4 regions of the Streptomyces sp. NPDC051243 genome follow, and region 2 is predicted to be linked to each of the others. Evidence: riboswitches for the same ligand, from Rfam matches in the RefSeq annotation. Region 2 holds a riboswitch; each other region holds the start of a gene.

Region 1 (3,549 bases), on a different contig from region 2:
GACCGATCGAGCCCGGACACACCGAAGGCCGGACCCGGGGATCGGGGTCCGGCCTGCGGCAGCGTGTCAGGCGTGGGGTCCGCCCCCGCTCGAGAGGAGCCTCGAGCGGGGAGGGTCGGCGGGGGATCAGCCGATGGCGACACCCTTGGAGCGGAGGTAGGCGACCGGGTCCACGTCCGAGCCGTAGTCCGGCGTGGTGCGGATCTCGAAGTGCAGGTGCGGGCCGGTCGAGTTGCCCGTCGATCCGGAGAGGCCTATCTGCTGGCCCGCGGTCACGGTCTGGCCGGCCGAGACGGAGAGCGAGGACAGGTGGGCGTACTGGGCGTAGTAGCCGTCGGCGAGCCGGATGACGACCTGGTTGCCGTACGCGCCGGCCCAGCCCGCGGAGACGACGGTGCCCGCGCCCACGGCCTTCAGCGAGGTGCCGGTCGGAGCGGAGAAGTCGACGCCGGTGTGGTAGCCGCTGGACCACATGCTGCCCGCCACCTTGTACGCGGTGCCGACGGCGGCCGAGGACAGCGGGGCACTGAAGCCACTGGCGGTGCTGGTCGCCCCGGCGCTCTGGGCAGCCTTGGTCGTCTTGGTCGCGGAGGACTTCGCGGCGGAAGAATCCGAGGAATCCGACGACTTCGAGGGCGAAGAAGAGGAAGACGGGGAAGAGGGCGACGACTTGGGGGTGCTCGTCGCGGCCTTCTTGCCACCGATGGTGAGCTTCAGACCGGGGTGGATGAGCGACGGGTCCGAACCGACGGCCTCTCGGTTGTCGGCGTAGAGCTTCTTCCAGCCACCGCTGACGTTCTGCTCGTCGGCGATCTTCGAAAGGTAGTCGCCGACCTGCACCGAATAGGTCCGCACACCCGTCTTCCGAGCCGCGTCCTTCTTCTCTGCGGCCTTCTTCTCGGCCGCCTTCTTCTCAGCGACCGGAAGTGTCTGAACGGCCTTTCCGGAAACGGACTGCGCGGGAGCGGCATGGGCGCCGGTGGCTCCGATGAGCGGGAGGGCGAGAGCGGCTCCGCCGGTTCCGGCGACGGCTATGGAGCGGGTGAAGCGCAGGGACTTCGGGCGGCGGTGCTTACCCTTCGCGGGCATGGCGAATTCCTCTCCGGCGCCTGCGAGGTGAGCTGTCGGGTGCGGGCTGGAGATGCCCGGCCGCGTCGGGACGCGACTTGACCCCAAGCCTGTTCCGGAGACCGGAACAGGCGGTTTTACCTGTGGGTCCCCCGCTCCTGCCATGGTCGGGTGAGTTTGCGCGGGCTCCGGTCGGCGGCAGGATTCGGCGTCCGTCCGGATTGGTGGCGAACGTAAGCGAGGAAGACGCACGGGAACAAGTGAGAGGTTCCGTCCGAATGCGTTCCTGTTGATCCCTTGTGGGAATTCTCGGTCACCCTGCGTGAATTATTGATGCGCCGCCCGACTCAAAACCCCTTGAAAAGCAGGGGAATTACATGAACATGACGGGCGACGCACGGTCACGAATATGACGCTCCTCACGCGACTCCGCTCCAGCTTCCTTTGCTTCAGAGCGAGTTGGAATGAAGGCGTCAATTCGGACAGAACCCCTAGATGCGGCGCAGGCGGATAACTGTCGCATCAAGGTCGCCGCGCAGGTTGGTGCGCAGTCCGTGATGCAGCAATACGGCACCTCGGTGAACTTCGCCCGTTTCGCGGCATTCGTACGATGCTGTCGGGTCGAGCCCACGCAGCCGCAGCGCCGGTACGGATTCGCCGTAGCTCTGCGCCTGAAGCCAGGCGAGGACGACCGTCTCGTCACCGAGCGCGTACTGCACCGCACTCAGCCCGCCGCGCGGGGGCCGCAGCCGGTAGAGGTCGCCACGCTGCACGACGGGCCGGATCTCCTTGTAGAGCTCCACCCACTCCCGCGCCTCGGCGAGCTCCCCCTCGGTCCACTGCGTGAGGTCTCCGCCGACGCCGAGCACCCCGGCCATGGCACTCACGAAACGGAACCGCAGCGAGCTGGCCCGGCCGTTGAGCTGGTCGTTCGGACTGTCGGTGACCCAGGCGGCCATGACCCGCGCCGGGTGGATCTGACTGAAGCCGTGCTGGATGGCGAGCCGGTCGAGCGGGTCGGTGTTGTCGGACGTCCACACCTGGTCCGTACGGCTCAGCACGCCGAGGTCGATCCGGCCGCCCCCGCCCGAGCAGGACTCGAAGGCGACGCCCGGGTGGGCGGCGCGGAGCCGGTCCAACAGGGCGTAGAAGGCGCGGACGTGGTCGACCCAGAGCCGCTGCGGGTACGGCTCACCGGGCCAGCCCGCATCGCTGAAGCAGCGGTTGAAGTCCCACTTCACGTAGTCGACGGGAGCGCTGGAGAGGATCTCGTCGAGCCGGTTCCAGAGGTATTCCTGGACGTCTTGGCGGGCCAGGTTCAATACGAGCTGATTGCGGAATTCCGTCCGCTTTCGCCCGGTCTGGTACTGCACCCAGTCCGGGTGGGCCCGGTAGAGCTCGCTGTCCGGATTGACCATTTCCGGCTCCACCCAGATGCCGAACTGCATGCCGAGGCCGTGTACATGGTCGGCCAGGGGCTTGAGGCCGGACGGGAAGCGGTCCGGGTTGGGCGTCCAGTCGCCGAGCCCGGCGCGGTCGCTGGTGCGCGCCCCGAACCAGCCGTCGTCGACGACGAACAGCTCCACGCCGATCGCGGCGGCCCGTCGCGCGAGGGCCCTTTGCCGCTCCTCGGAGATGTCGAACTCCGTCGCCTCCCAGGAGTTGAAGAGCACCGGCCGGTCCTGATCGGCGTCGGGGATGACATGGGCGCGCTGGTAGGCGTGCCAGGCGCGGCTCGCGCCCCCGAAGCCGCCGTCGCTCCACAGCCCGGCGAAGACGGGGGTCACGAACGACTCCCCCGCCGCCAGCCGCAGCAGACCCGAGTCGTCGTACCCGACCCCGCCGGTGATCTGCACGCGCGCGTCCGGCAGCTGGGCCACCGCGATCCGCCAGGACCCCGACCAGGCGAGGGCGCAGCCGTACACCTCGCCGCGCTCCTCGGTGGCGTCGGTGTCGAGCGCGACCCAGGGCAGGAGCGGGTGCCCGGTGTGGCCGCGGCGACTGCCGATGACCTTCTCACCGTAGGTGAGGGGCGACTGCGTCAGCCGGGACTCCGCGGCCCAGCGTCCGTGCAGTTGGGACAGCCGCCAGTCCTCGCGCTCGGGCAGGGTCCAGGTGGCGGAGTCGGCGCGCAGCAGCTCCAGGTCGGGCCCCTGGTTGTCCAGGGTCACCCAGCGCTCCACGACGTCGTCGCGCATCCGGTAGTGCAGGGTGATGCCCAGCCCGCCGTCCCGGAACCGCAGCCGCAGCTCCTCGCCCTCGGTCTCGTACGCCTCGAAGGTCCACTCGGTGCCGCGCCGCTCGTCGGTGCGCACGGAAAGGGCCGGGCGCACGAAGCGGGGGCCACCCTCGACCGGGTACTCCTCACGTCCGTCGAGCTGCGACTCGAAGGGCCAGTAGTCCGGGAGCGGGCGCACGGCCAGCTCCTCGGCGTCGGCGAGCGCGATACGCGGTCCCCAGTGGAGGTGCAGCAGCTCGGCG
Region 2 (3,549 bases):
GGTGATCTTCCTTCCGACGGCGAAGGGCACCCGCACCGGCGAGGTACACGTGACGGACAGCTTGGGCCGGACCCACACCGCCGCCCTGCTCGGCACCGGGGTGTGACCGGGGTTCTTCGACGCGCACCTCTTCTACAAGTGGGCCGAGCACCCGGCCCTCGACGGCCGCCCGGCGGTCGGCGACGACTGGGGCGAGGCGCTGGTGGAGGCCTTTCCCGGGCAGCCGCTGCGACTGGACCCCAAACGGCCTGGGTGGTGGACACTTCACGGTACGTGGCGCGCGAGGGCGGACTGCGCCGCACCCGTGAACTGGAACTCCACCACGACGCCCTCGACCGGCTGCACCGGCTGTACATGGAGTCAGGGGTGCGCGCTCCCGTGACGACACCGGGTACATGCGAAGGATCCAGCCGGAGTACGAACTCCGCCTGCGCGCTGGTGACTGACCGAGCGTCGGTCGCCCGGTACCCCTGGCCGTGCACAGGGAGCGCAGCTACCGTGATCGACCGGCCTCCGTACGGGAGAACGGCAGAAGGAGTGAGGGTGGGCGCAGAGGGGTCGGCACCTGTGCTGGTCACCGGTGGCAGCGGGTTCGTCGGCAGTCATCTGGTCCAACGGCTGCTGGAGCGCGGCTACGACGTCCACGCCACCGTGCGCGGCACGGCCGACGCGGCGAAGGTACGGCCGCTGCGGTTGATGCAGGAGGCGCATCCGGGCCGGCTGTCGCTGTTCGAGGCGGACTTGCTGACGCCGGGCGCGTTCGACGAGGCGATGAGCGGCTGCCGGGTGGTGTTCCATGTGGCATCGCCCTTCCGCGTGCCGGAGAAGATCAAGGACGGCCGCCGGGAGATGGTCGACCCGGCCCTGCTCGGCACGCGCAACGTGTTGGCGGCCATCGAGCGGACGCACACGGTCGACCAGCTCGTCCTCACCTCGACCGTGGGTGCGATCTTCGGCGATTACGCGGACGTCGCGGCCATGGACGACGGCGTGCTGTCGGAGCGGTACTTCAACACCACCAGCACGGTGGAGAACAACCCCTACCACTACGCCAAGACGGTCGCGGAGCGCGCGGCGTGGGACGCGGAGGCCGCCCAGGGCCGCTGGCGGATGGTGTCGGTCAATCCCGGCCTCATCCTGGGCCCCTCCCTCACGCCCGCCTCGGAGTCCGGCAGCCTGTTCCTGCTTCAGGAACTGTTCAAGGGCTACTTCTTCTACGGCGCCCCGGACTTCAGCTTCACCACGGTGGACGTGCGCGAGGTCGCCGACGCGCACATCGCAGCGGCGGAGAACCCGGCCGCGAAGGGCCGCTACATCCTCGCCGCCGCGGCCATGACGTCCTTCCACGAGATGTCCCGAATCATCCGGACCCGGCACCCCCGTGACCTCCGCCTCCCGCGCACCGCGCTCCCGCACTGGCCGGTACGCGTCCTGGGACCGGCCTTCGGGCTGAGCCAGGACTACATCCGCAAACACCTCGGCATCCGCTTCCGGGTGGACAACAGCCGCAGCGTGAACGAACTGGGCATCACATACCGCCCGATCGAGCAGACGCTCCTGGATCACTACGAGGCGTGGCGGAGCCAACGCGCCGCGAAGTGATCCAGGACCGAGATCCACCCCAAGCGTCGAAGGTCACAAAAACGTATCGGACATTTCACACGTCAACCTTCACGTGAGACACACAAGTTGGTTAGGTTACGCCTCAGGCCGCACGACGACCTCCGGCGATCCCCGCCGGGACGTGCGGCCTCCGCCGAGTCCGGTGCGCCCTCGGGGGCCACTGGAGCCGGGGACCCAACCGAACTTGGGGTGAATCGGCCCAACCGCCTTTCGAGGCAAGGGCCGTAGGGCACACCTTCCGGACAACCGCCCGAACCCGTCACCTAACCCGGTAGGCGGAGCACGGAAGGAGTACGTCGCCCATGGCGCCGGAACGAACCGCGCGTCCGGGGGCATTGAGCCTCCCCGGCATGCGCAATTCCGCACTCGCGTCGGCGGCCCTCACCTCTGTGGCCCTGCTGGCCCAGACGGCCAACGCCGCCCCCTCGGCGAGGGACGAGGCGCCGAGCCGCGAGGAGGTCAGCCGTCGGGTCAGCTCCCTCTACGACCAGGCCGAGTCCGACACGGGGACCTTCAACGCCACCCGCGCGGCGGCGACGGGACCCCGCAAGCGCGCCGACCGGCCGAGGGACGCCGGGCGCGGAGCCGCCGCAGGGGCCCGTGGCGAGGAGAGCAGGCGCGGCGACCCCGCCCTCGACAACGTCACCCGGCAGTGGTTCGACGCCGCCCGCTCGAAGGTGGGCCCGACCGTCCCGGCGACGCTGCCTAGCGACCGAATACCGGCCCGCCCCACCGGGACACGCCCCACACGCCCGACGGAGCGCACGCCGGAGGACCTCACCGACCGGGCACGGGAAGCCTCCCGCCGCGCGGCCCTGGAGCTCCCCGCCGGGCCGGTCGCCGAGCTGCCGTCCGCGCCGGCCACGGGGAGGGCGCCTCTGGGGGAGCTGACCGCCGGCCCCGTCGCCGCCCTGCCGCCCGCTCCGGAGGCACCGCAGGAGACCGACTGGAGCGCCCTGGACACGCAGAGCGCCTTGAGCACCCAGACCGCCCTCGCCCTGCCCGCCCCGACCGCCGAACCCACCGGCGGCTCGGCAGCGGACCCGCAGCAGCGGTCCGCACTGCGGACTACCAAGGAGCACAACCAGCGCAAGCTCGACCGGGCGCGCGAGCTGCTCTCCGCGTACATCACCCAGCAGAGCACGGCACTCACACCCGCTCCGTCCCAGCCCTCGGCCGAGACACGCTGGGAGGCCCTGCAGGACCTGGGACCGGCCGACCTGACCCCGGTCCCGGCCGACCCGGCGGCCCGCTCCGACACGGGCCGGCCCTTCTACACGAGCCAGACCCTGGACACGAGCCAGGCTCTCGTCACGAGCCAGGCTCTCGTCACGAGCACCGCCACCGCCTCCCCCACCCCCCAGGACACCCGAGCCGTGCGGGCCCTCGACTTCGCCCGCGCCCAGATCGGCAAGCCCTGCGTCTGGGGCACGACGGGCCCGGACGCGTACGACGGCGGGGGCCTCACCCAGGCCGCCTGGAAGGCCGCCGGCATCGCCCTCCCCCGTACCCCGCAGGAGCAGGCGACCGCCGGCCGCGGCATCGCCCTCGCCTACATCGAGCCCGGCGACCTGGTCCTCTTCCACGCCGGGCACGTCGGCATCTACTCCGGAAACGGCATGATGATCCACGCCCCCGGCCCGGGAGCGGTCATACGCGAGGAGTCGATCCACTTCGCCGGGGAGTCGGAGATCCACAGCGTGATACGACCTGCCTGACCGTGATACGACCTGCCTGAGAACAAGGGCCTCGTACTTCTTCGGGGCCCTATTTTCCCGCGCGGGACATGAACTGCGCTCCCCCTCCGTACAGTTGGCTCGCGAGCGAAGGCCGAGGGGGAACCGTGACATCAGCTGCCGCACCATCCGACGAACCCGCGGTGCCTTTCTGGGTGTCGTACGACGAAGAGCTCCGGGATGACGACGA
Region 3 (3,549 bases), on a different contig from region 2:
GCGCCCGAGCGCGGCAAGCTGGACAACGGCCTGACGGTCCTGCGCTGCCACCGCCCGGGCCAGCGGGTCGTCGCCGTCGAGGTGCTCCTGGACACGCCCCTGGACGCCGAGCCGAAGGGCCTCGACGGCATCGCCACGATCATGGCGCGCGCCCTGTCGGAGGGCACCGACAAGCACACCGCCGAGGAGTTCGCCGCCGAGCTGGAGCGCTGCGGTGCCACCCTCGACGCCTACGCGGACCACCCAGGCGTCCGCGTCAGCCTCGAAGTGCCGGTCTCCCGCCTGCCCAAGGCGCTCGACCTCCTCGCCGACGCCCTCAGGGCGCCCGCGTTCGCGGACGCCGAGGTCGAGCGCCTGGTGCGCAACCGGCTCGACGAGATCCCGCACGAGCTGGCCAACCCCTCGCGCCGCGCCGCCAAGGAGCTCTCCAAGGAGCTGTTCCCGGCGACCTCGCGCATGTCCCGGCCGCGCCAGGGCACCGAGGACACGGTCGCGGGCATCGACTCCGCGGGCGTGCGGGCCTTCTACGAGCGGTACGTCCGCCCCGCCACGTCCACCGTCGTGGTCGTCGGCGACCTCACCGGCGTCGACCTCGACGCCCTGCTCGGCGACACCCTCGGCGCCTGGACCGGCTCCCCGGCCGAGCCGCGGCCCGTCCCGCCGGTGACCGCGGACGACACCGGCCGCGTCGTCATCGTGGACCGCCCCGGCTCCGTCCAGACGCAGCTGCTGATCGGCCGGGTCGGCCCCGACCGGCACGACCGCGTGTGGCCGGCGCAGGTGCTCGGCACGTACTGCCTCGGCGGCACCCTCACCTCCCGGCTGGACAAGGTCCTGCGCGAGGAGAAGGGCTACACCTACGGCGTGCGCGCGTTCGGGCAGGTCCTGCGCTCCGCCCCGGACGGCACGGGCGCGGCCATGCTCGCCATCAGCGGCTCCGTCGACACCCCGAACACCGGTCCCGCGCTGCAGGACCTGTGGACGGTACTGCGTGGCGTCGCCGAGGGAGGCCTCACGGACGCCGAGCGGGACTTCGCCGTGCAGAACCTCGTCGGTGTCGCGCCGCTGAAGTACGAGACCGCCGCGTCCGTGGCGAGCACGCTGGCCGACCAGGTCGAGCAGCACCTGCCCGACGACTACCAGGGGACGCTGTACCGGCAGCTCGCCGCGACCGGCACCGTCGAGGCCACCGCGGCGGCCGTGAGCGCCTTCCCGGCGGACCGCCTGGTGACCATCCTCGTCGGCGACGCGGCCGCGATCCGGGAGCCCGTCGAGGCCCTCGGCATCGGCGAAGTCACCGTGGTGGCAGCCGAGTAGACGGTGCATTACGGCGCCGCGCGCGCGTAGGGGCCCTGGTGACGACAGAGTCGCCAGGGCCCCTTTATGCCCGAATTGAGGAGAGGTTGCCTGTCTGGCCTGTGGGATGCGCTACAAAATCCGGGATCCATTTGGGGATTGAAAGATGTCCCGTTTAGCGTCTTCCGGGCTGTCCGTCAGGCAGTGCGCCGCGCCCGCGGCACCGGACAGTCATCGCCGAGTCCCCGTACGGCGCGAGCCAGGGGAGCCGGGGACCCACCCGTAGTCCCTGGGGTGAATCGGACGCCCGCGCGAAGGCGAGGGGGTCCGTAGGAGACCTTCCTGCTCCGAACCCGTCAGCTAACCCGGTAGGCGAGAAGGAAGGAAAGGATCAGCCACTACATGGCGTTCACCTGCGCCACCGGGAAGAACCGCCCCACCGGGAAGCACCGCCGGCCCAGCCGGTTCGAGCGCACGACGGCCCGTGCGGCCGGCGTCGCCGCCCTCACCGCCACCGGCGTCATGGGCACCCTGGCCGCCCCGGCACTCGCCGCGGAACCCGCCGCCGAACAGACCGGCCTCATACCCGTCATCAGCGTCGACAACTCGATCGCCGACCAGATCGACGCCCAGGCCGACGCCCAGGAGCAGGCGGCCAAGGAGGCCGCCGCGGCGAAGAAGGCCGCCGAGGACGCCGCGCGCAAGAAGGCGGCGGAGAAGGCCAAGAAGGAGCGCGAGGCCAGGGAACGCGCCGCTCGCGAGGCCGAGCGCAAGCGTCTGCTGTCCTACGTGGCCCCGATCTCCGGCTCGTACGTCTCCACCGGCTACAAGGCCGGCGGCGCCGTCTGGTCCTCCGGCAGCCACACGGGCGTCGACTTCCACGCCGCCAGCGGCACCTCCGTGCACGCCGTCGGCTCCGGCACCGTCGTGGAGGCCGGCTGGGGCGGGGCGTACGGCAACCAGGTCGTGATCAAGATGAACGACGGCACGTACACCCAGTACGGCCACCTGTCGTCCGTCGGCGTCTCGGTGGGCCAGACGGTCACCCCGGGCCAGCAGATCGGCCTGTCCGGCGCCACCGGCAACGTCACCGGGGCGCACCTGCACTTCGAGGCCCGTACGACGGCGGAGTACGGCTCCGACATCGACCCCGTCGCCTACCTCCGCTCGCACGGCGTGAACCTCTGACGCCCTCCACGCGCGCGTGAGGGGTCTGACGACTCCCACGCGCGCGGAGGTGACGCCTTCCACGCGCCCGCGTGTGTGACCCTTTCCACTTCCACCCGCGTGGAGGCTCACCATCCCCGTGATCGTCTGACGATGCCCGCTTGGTCGTCCGACGGCACTGGCTCCGCTCCCCGAAGCCCCGGCTCTCCTGGCCGGGGCTTTCGGTGTTTCGCACGAACCGCTGTCCAAAAAATATCCATGGATTCCGGTCCGCCGTCGGAAATTCCGGCCGGTTGCAATAGAGTCACTGAACACACGTCATTCGTCGACGTTTCACGGGGATTAAGGCGGAGGTCGGTCATGCGTATTCCGGCGCACTCGGTGTGCACGGCGATCCGGGACGACATCGTCGCCGGTGTCTACGAGCGTGGCAGCCGGCTCACCGAGGAACTCCTCGCGCGCCGCTACGGCGTCTCCCGTGTCCCCGTGCGGGAGGCCCTGCGCACCCTGGAGGCGGAGGGCTTCGTGGTGACCCGGCGGCACGCGGGCGCGTGCGTCGCCGAGCCGACCGAGCAGGAGGCCGCCGACCTGCTGGAGATGCGTACCCTCCTGGAGCCGCTCGGCGCCTCCCGGGCCGCCCAGCGGCGCACCGAGGCCCATCTGAAGGTCCTGCGCGGCCTGGTGAGGCTTGGCCAGGAGCGGGCCAGGCGGGGTAACAGCGACGATCTGCGCTCCCTGGGCGGCTGGTTCCACGAGACGCTGGCCCAGGCCTCCGGCAGCCCCGCCCTGACCTCGATGCTGACCCAGCTGCGGCACAAGATCGCGTGGATGTACGCCGTGGAGTCGCCGGCCGACCCGGTGGAGTACTGGACCGAGCACGGCGCGATCGTGGACGCGGTGGCGCGCGGCGACGGCGAACGCGCCCGTGCGATCACGGCGCTGCACACCGAGCGCGCGATCTCCGCGCACCGGCTGCGGTTCGGCTCCGGCGGTGACCGCGCGGAGCGCGTGAGGAATTCGCAACATCCCGTAAACATGCCGAGCCTGCGGCATTAACAAGGGCGCCGTATACAAAGAAGAGATATT
Region 4 (3,549 bases), on a different contig from region 2:
GACGCGCCGCAGCGCCTGCGGGAAGCTGATCTTCTCGCGCTGGGAGAGAGCGTCGATCATCGCCTCGGCACGCTCGCCGATGCCCCGCTTGGGGACGTTGAGGATCCGGCGCAGGGGCACGGAGTCCTCGGGGTTGGCCAGCACCCGCAGGTAGGCCAGGACGTCCCGGACCTCCTTGCGCTCGTAGAAGCGAACCCCGCCGACGACCTTGTAGGGCAGCCCGACGCGGATGAACACTTCCTCGAAGACACGGGACTGGGCGTTCGTCCGGTAGAAGACGGCGACGTCACCTGCCTTCGCCTCGCCCGCGTCCGTCAGTCGGTCTATCTCGTCGGCGACGAACTGCGCCTCGTCGTGCTCGGTGTCCGCGACATAGCCGGTGATGCGCGCGCCCGCGCCCGCGTTGGTCCACAGGTTCTTGGGACGGCGGGACTCGTTGCGCTCGATGACCGCGTTGGCGGCGGAGAGGATCGTCTGGGTGGAGCGGTAGTTCTGCTCCAGCAGGATGGTGGTCGCGTCCGGGTAGTCCTCCTCGAACTGGAGGATGTTGCGGATGGTGGCGCCGCGGAAAGCGTAGATCGACTGGTCGGCGTCACCCACGACACACAGCTCGGCGGGCGGGACGTCGTACTCGCTGGGCGGCACGTCGACGGGGTGCTCGCGGGTGCCGACGAGCTCGCGCACGAGCGCGTACTGCGCGTGGTTGGTGTCCTGGTACTCGTCGACGAGGACGTGCCGGAAGCGGCGGCGGTAGTGCTCGGCGACGTCCGGGAAGGCGCGCAGCAGATTGACCGTCGTCATGATCAGGTCGTCGAAATCCAGCGCATTGGCCTCGCGCAGCCGCGACTGGTACAGGGCATAGGCCTGGGCGAGGGTCTTCTCGAAGCCGTCACTCGCCTGCGCCGCGAAGTCCTCCTCGTCGATCAGCTCGTTCTTCAGGTTGCTGATCTTGGCGCTGAAGGACTTGGGCGGGAACCGCTTGGGATCGAGGTCGAGATCCCGGCAGACGAGCGCCATCAGCCGCTTGGAGTCGGCGGCGTCGTAGATCGAGAAAGAGGACGTGAAGCCGAGCTTCTTGCTCTCCCGTCGCAGGATGCGCACGCACGCGCTGTGGAAGGTCATCACCCACATCGCGTTCGCGCGCGGGCCGACGAGCTGCTCGACTCGCTCCTTCATCTCACCCGCGGCCTTGTTGGTGAAGGTGATCGCGAGGATCTGCCCCGGATGCACATTCCGCTCGGCCAGCAGGTGGGCGATGCGGTGGGTGAGCACACGCGTCTTGCCGGAGCCGGCGCCGGCCACGATGAGCAGCGGGGTGTCCGAGTGGACGACGGCCGCCCGCTGGTTCTCGTTCAGCCCCTCCAGCAGCGCGGCCGCGTCGATGGCCGGCCGCGGGGCGCCGTCGCGGTAGTAGGCGTCCCGGTCCGGAGGCACGTCGAACTTCCCGCCGAACAGATCGTCCGGAACTGACTCCGGAGCGTGATCGTCCTCGGGCGGAGGCGGGGGTTCCTCCTCATGGGCCCGTGGGGCCTGGAGGTCCGCCAGGAAGCTGTCGTCAAAGAGGCTGCTCATCGCTCTCCGAGTCTAGGGCGCCCCACTGACAGCCCGCGGCCGACCCGAGAACATCGCCCGTTTCGACACTCCGCGATCTCCCCGCACACCCCGCCGGGACCCCTCTCACCCTCCATGACGCGCCCGTCACAATCCGCGATCGAAAACAGACGGAAGCCGCCCTCCACCCAAACAACACCAAAACCCGCCACACGCCCCCCAACCAACCACCACCGACGGCAAACAACGGCAAGGTCACGAAAATGTATCGGGCATATCGAACATCAACCTTCACAGGGGCCACACGAGTTGGCTACCGTGCCGGACAGGCCGCACGACCCCCACCGGCGAACGTCGCCGGGCCGCGCGGCCTCCGCCGAGTCCGGCACGCCACCGCGCAGCCGGAGCCGGGGACCCACCGAACCTCTGGGGTGAATCGGCCCGACTTCCCTCCCGGGAACGGCCGTAGGGCAACCCTTCCGAACCACCCGCCCGAACCCGACAGCTAACTCGGTAGGCGGAGCACGGAAGGAGTCGCCTCCCTTGGCGTCGCACCGCAAGTCGCGTCCCGCGGGTACGCGCGTAGCAGGCATACGGACCCCCGCCCTCGCCACGGCGGCCCTCACCTCCGTGGCCCTGCTGTCCCAGACGGCCAACGCGAGCCCCTCGACGGACGACAAGCCGAGCCTCGAAGAGGTCGAGAAGAAGGTCGACGACCTCTACCGCCAGGCGGAGTCGGCGACCGAGAAGTACAACGCGGCCAAGGAGAAGACCGCGAAGCAGCGCAAGCGCGTCGACACCCTCCTCGACGACGTCGCCAAGCGCACCCAGGAGCTCAACGAGGCGCGCGAGGAACTGGGTTCCTTCGCGGCCGCCCAGTACCGCACCGGGGCCGCCGCCCCCGACACGGCGACCTTCCTCCTGGCGGACACCCCGCAGGACTACTTCGACCAGACCCAGCTGATGGACCGCCTGACCGGCCGTCAGAAGCAGGCGGTCGACGACTACTTCACGCAGCAGTCCGCGACGATGAAGAAGCGCCAGGAGGCCGCCCAGAGCCTCGAGACGCTCACCGAGTCGCAGAACGACCTGCAGACCGCAAAGACCACGGTCCAGACGAAACTGTCCGACGCGCGCGAACTCCTCTCCAAGCTGACGGCGGAGGAGAAGGCCCGCCTCGCCGCGATCGAGAAGCGCAAGCAGGAAGAGGCCGCCCGCAAGGCCGCGGAGCTGGCCCGCCAGCAGGCGGAGGCGGAGGCCGAACGCGAGCGCCAGGAGGCCGCGGCCGCCCAGCAGCAGGAGAGCACCGAGTCGCCGTCCGACTCGAGCACCTCGGACTCGTCCTCCCCGGCCACGGACTCCTCGTACGCTACCAAGGCCGAGAAGGCTTTGGCCTTCGCCCGCTCCCAGATAGGCAAGCCGTACGTCTGGGGCGCCACCGGCCCCGACTCCTACGACTGCTCCGGCCTCACCCAGGCCGCCTGGAAGGCCGCCGGCGTGGACATCCCCCGCGTCACCTACGACCAGGTCAACGCCGGCACCACGGTCTCCCTGGCCAACGCCCAGCCCGGCGACCTGATCTTCTTCTACGACGACGTCACCCACGTGGGCATCTACATCGGCAACGGCATGATGATCCACGCCCCCAAGCCGGGCGCGTACGTCCGTGAGGAGTCGATCTACTACGACGGAGAGTCGTCCATCCACAGCGTGGTCCGCCCGGCCTGACGCATACGCGCGCGTGGGCCCCATTCCGCCGGCTCCGTGGGGGTCTGCCTGGCCGCACGCCCACGGAGCCGCGGTCGCGTACGGCGGGAAGGGGCCGGGCCGGGGGGTGTCCGCCCGCAGTGGCCGGCGTCAAAACGCGGCACCTCCTGGCCTGGGTCCAGCCGCCGGTCCGAGGACGGACACCCCCCGACCCGGCCCCGGCCCCCCCCCCCCCCCCCAAACCCAAACCCCCCCCCCCCCCCCCCCCCCCCCGCGCCCCCCGCCACAAAC

The links. A riboswitch is a leader RNA that binds a small molecule or an ion and turns the genes downstream of it on or off. The one in region 2 is predicted to bind cyclic di-AMP.
Region 1: it holds a riboswitch for cyclic di-AMP, as region 2 does, so the genes downstream of both, ACIBAG_RS20000 (LysM peptidoglycan-binding domain-containing M23 family metallopeptidase) here and ACIBAG_RS02975 (C40 family peptidase) in region 2, are expected to answer to the same signal.
Region 3: it holds a riboswitch for cyclic di-AMP, as region 2 does, so the genes downstream of both, ACIBAG_RS33760 (M23 family metallopeptidase) here and ACIBAG_RS02975 (C40 family peptidase) in region 2, are expected to answer to the same signal.
Region 4: it holds a riboswitch for cyclic di-AMP, as region 2 does, so the genes downstream of both, ACIBAG_RS43160 (NlpC/P60 family protein) here and ACIBAG_RS02975 (C40 family peptidase) in region 2, are expected to answer to the same signal.

Annotation. Positions count from the first base shown of each region.
Region 1 covers NZ_JBITES010000007.1:318,686-322,234, reverse strand. The annotation lists gene ACIBAG_RS20000 (LysM peptidoglycan-binding domain-containing M23 family metallopeptidase) at 127-1,089, opposite strand; cyclic di-AMP (ydaO/yuaA leader) riboswitch at 1,094-1,252, opposite strand; gene ACIBAG_RS19995 (alpha-galactosidase) at 1,560-3,549, opposite strand, start outside.
Region 2 covers NZ_JBITES010000001.1:677,097-680,645, forward strand. The annotation lists gene ACIBAG_RS02965 (choice-of-anchor D domain-containing protein) at 1-106, shown strand, start outside; gene ACIBAG_RS02970 (NAD-dependent epimerase/dehydratase family protein) at 544-1,602, shown strand; cyclic di-AMP (ydaO/yuaA leader) riboswitch at 1,745-1,917, shown strand; gene ACIBAG_RS02975 (C40 family peptidase) at 1,974-3,341, shown strand; gene ACIBAG_RS02980 (hypothetical protein) at 3,503-3,549, shown strand, end outside.
Region 3 covers NZ_JBITES010000015.1:136,086-139,634, reverse strand. The annotation lists gene ACIBAG_RS33765 (M16 family metallopeptidase) at 1-1,317, shown strand, start outside; cyclic di-AMP (ydaO/yuaA leader) riboswitch at 1,522-1,685, shown strand; gene ACIBAG_RS33760 (M23 family metallopeptidase) at 1,699-2,484, shown strand; gene ACIBAG_RS33755 (GntR family transcriptional regulator) at 2,824-3,519, shown strand.
Region 4 covers NZ_JBITES010000025.1:127,635-131,183, forward strand. The annotation lists gene pcrA (DNA helicase PcrA) at 1-1,572, opposite strand, end outside; cyclic di-AMP (ydaO/yuaA leader) riboswitch at 1,916-2,086, shown strand; gene ACIBAG_RS43160 (NlpC/P60 family protein) at 2,095-3,279, shown strand.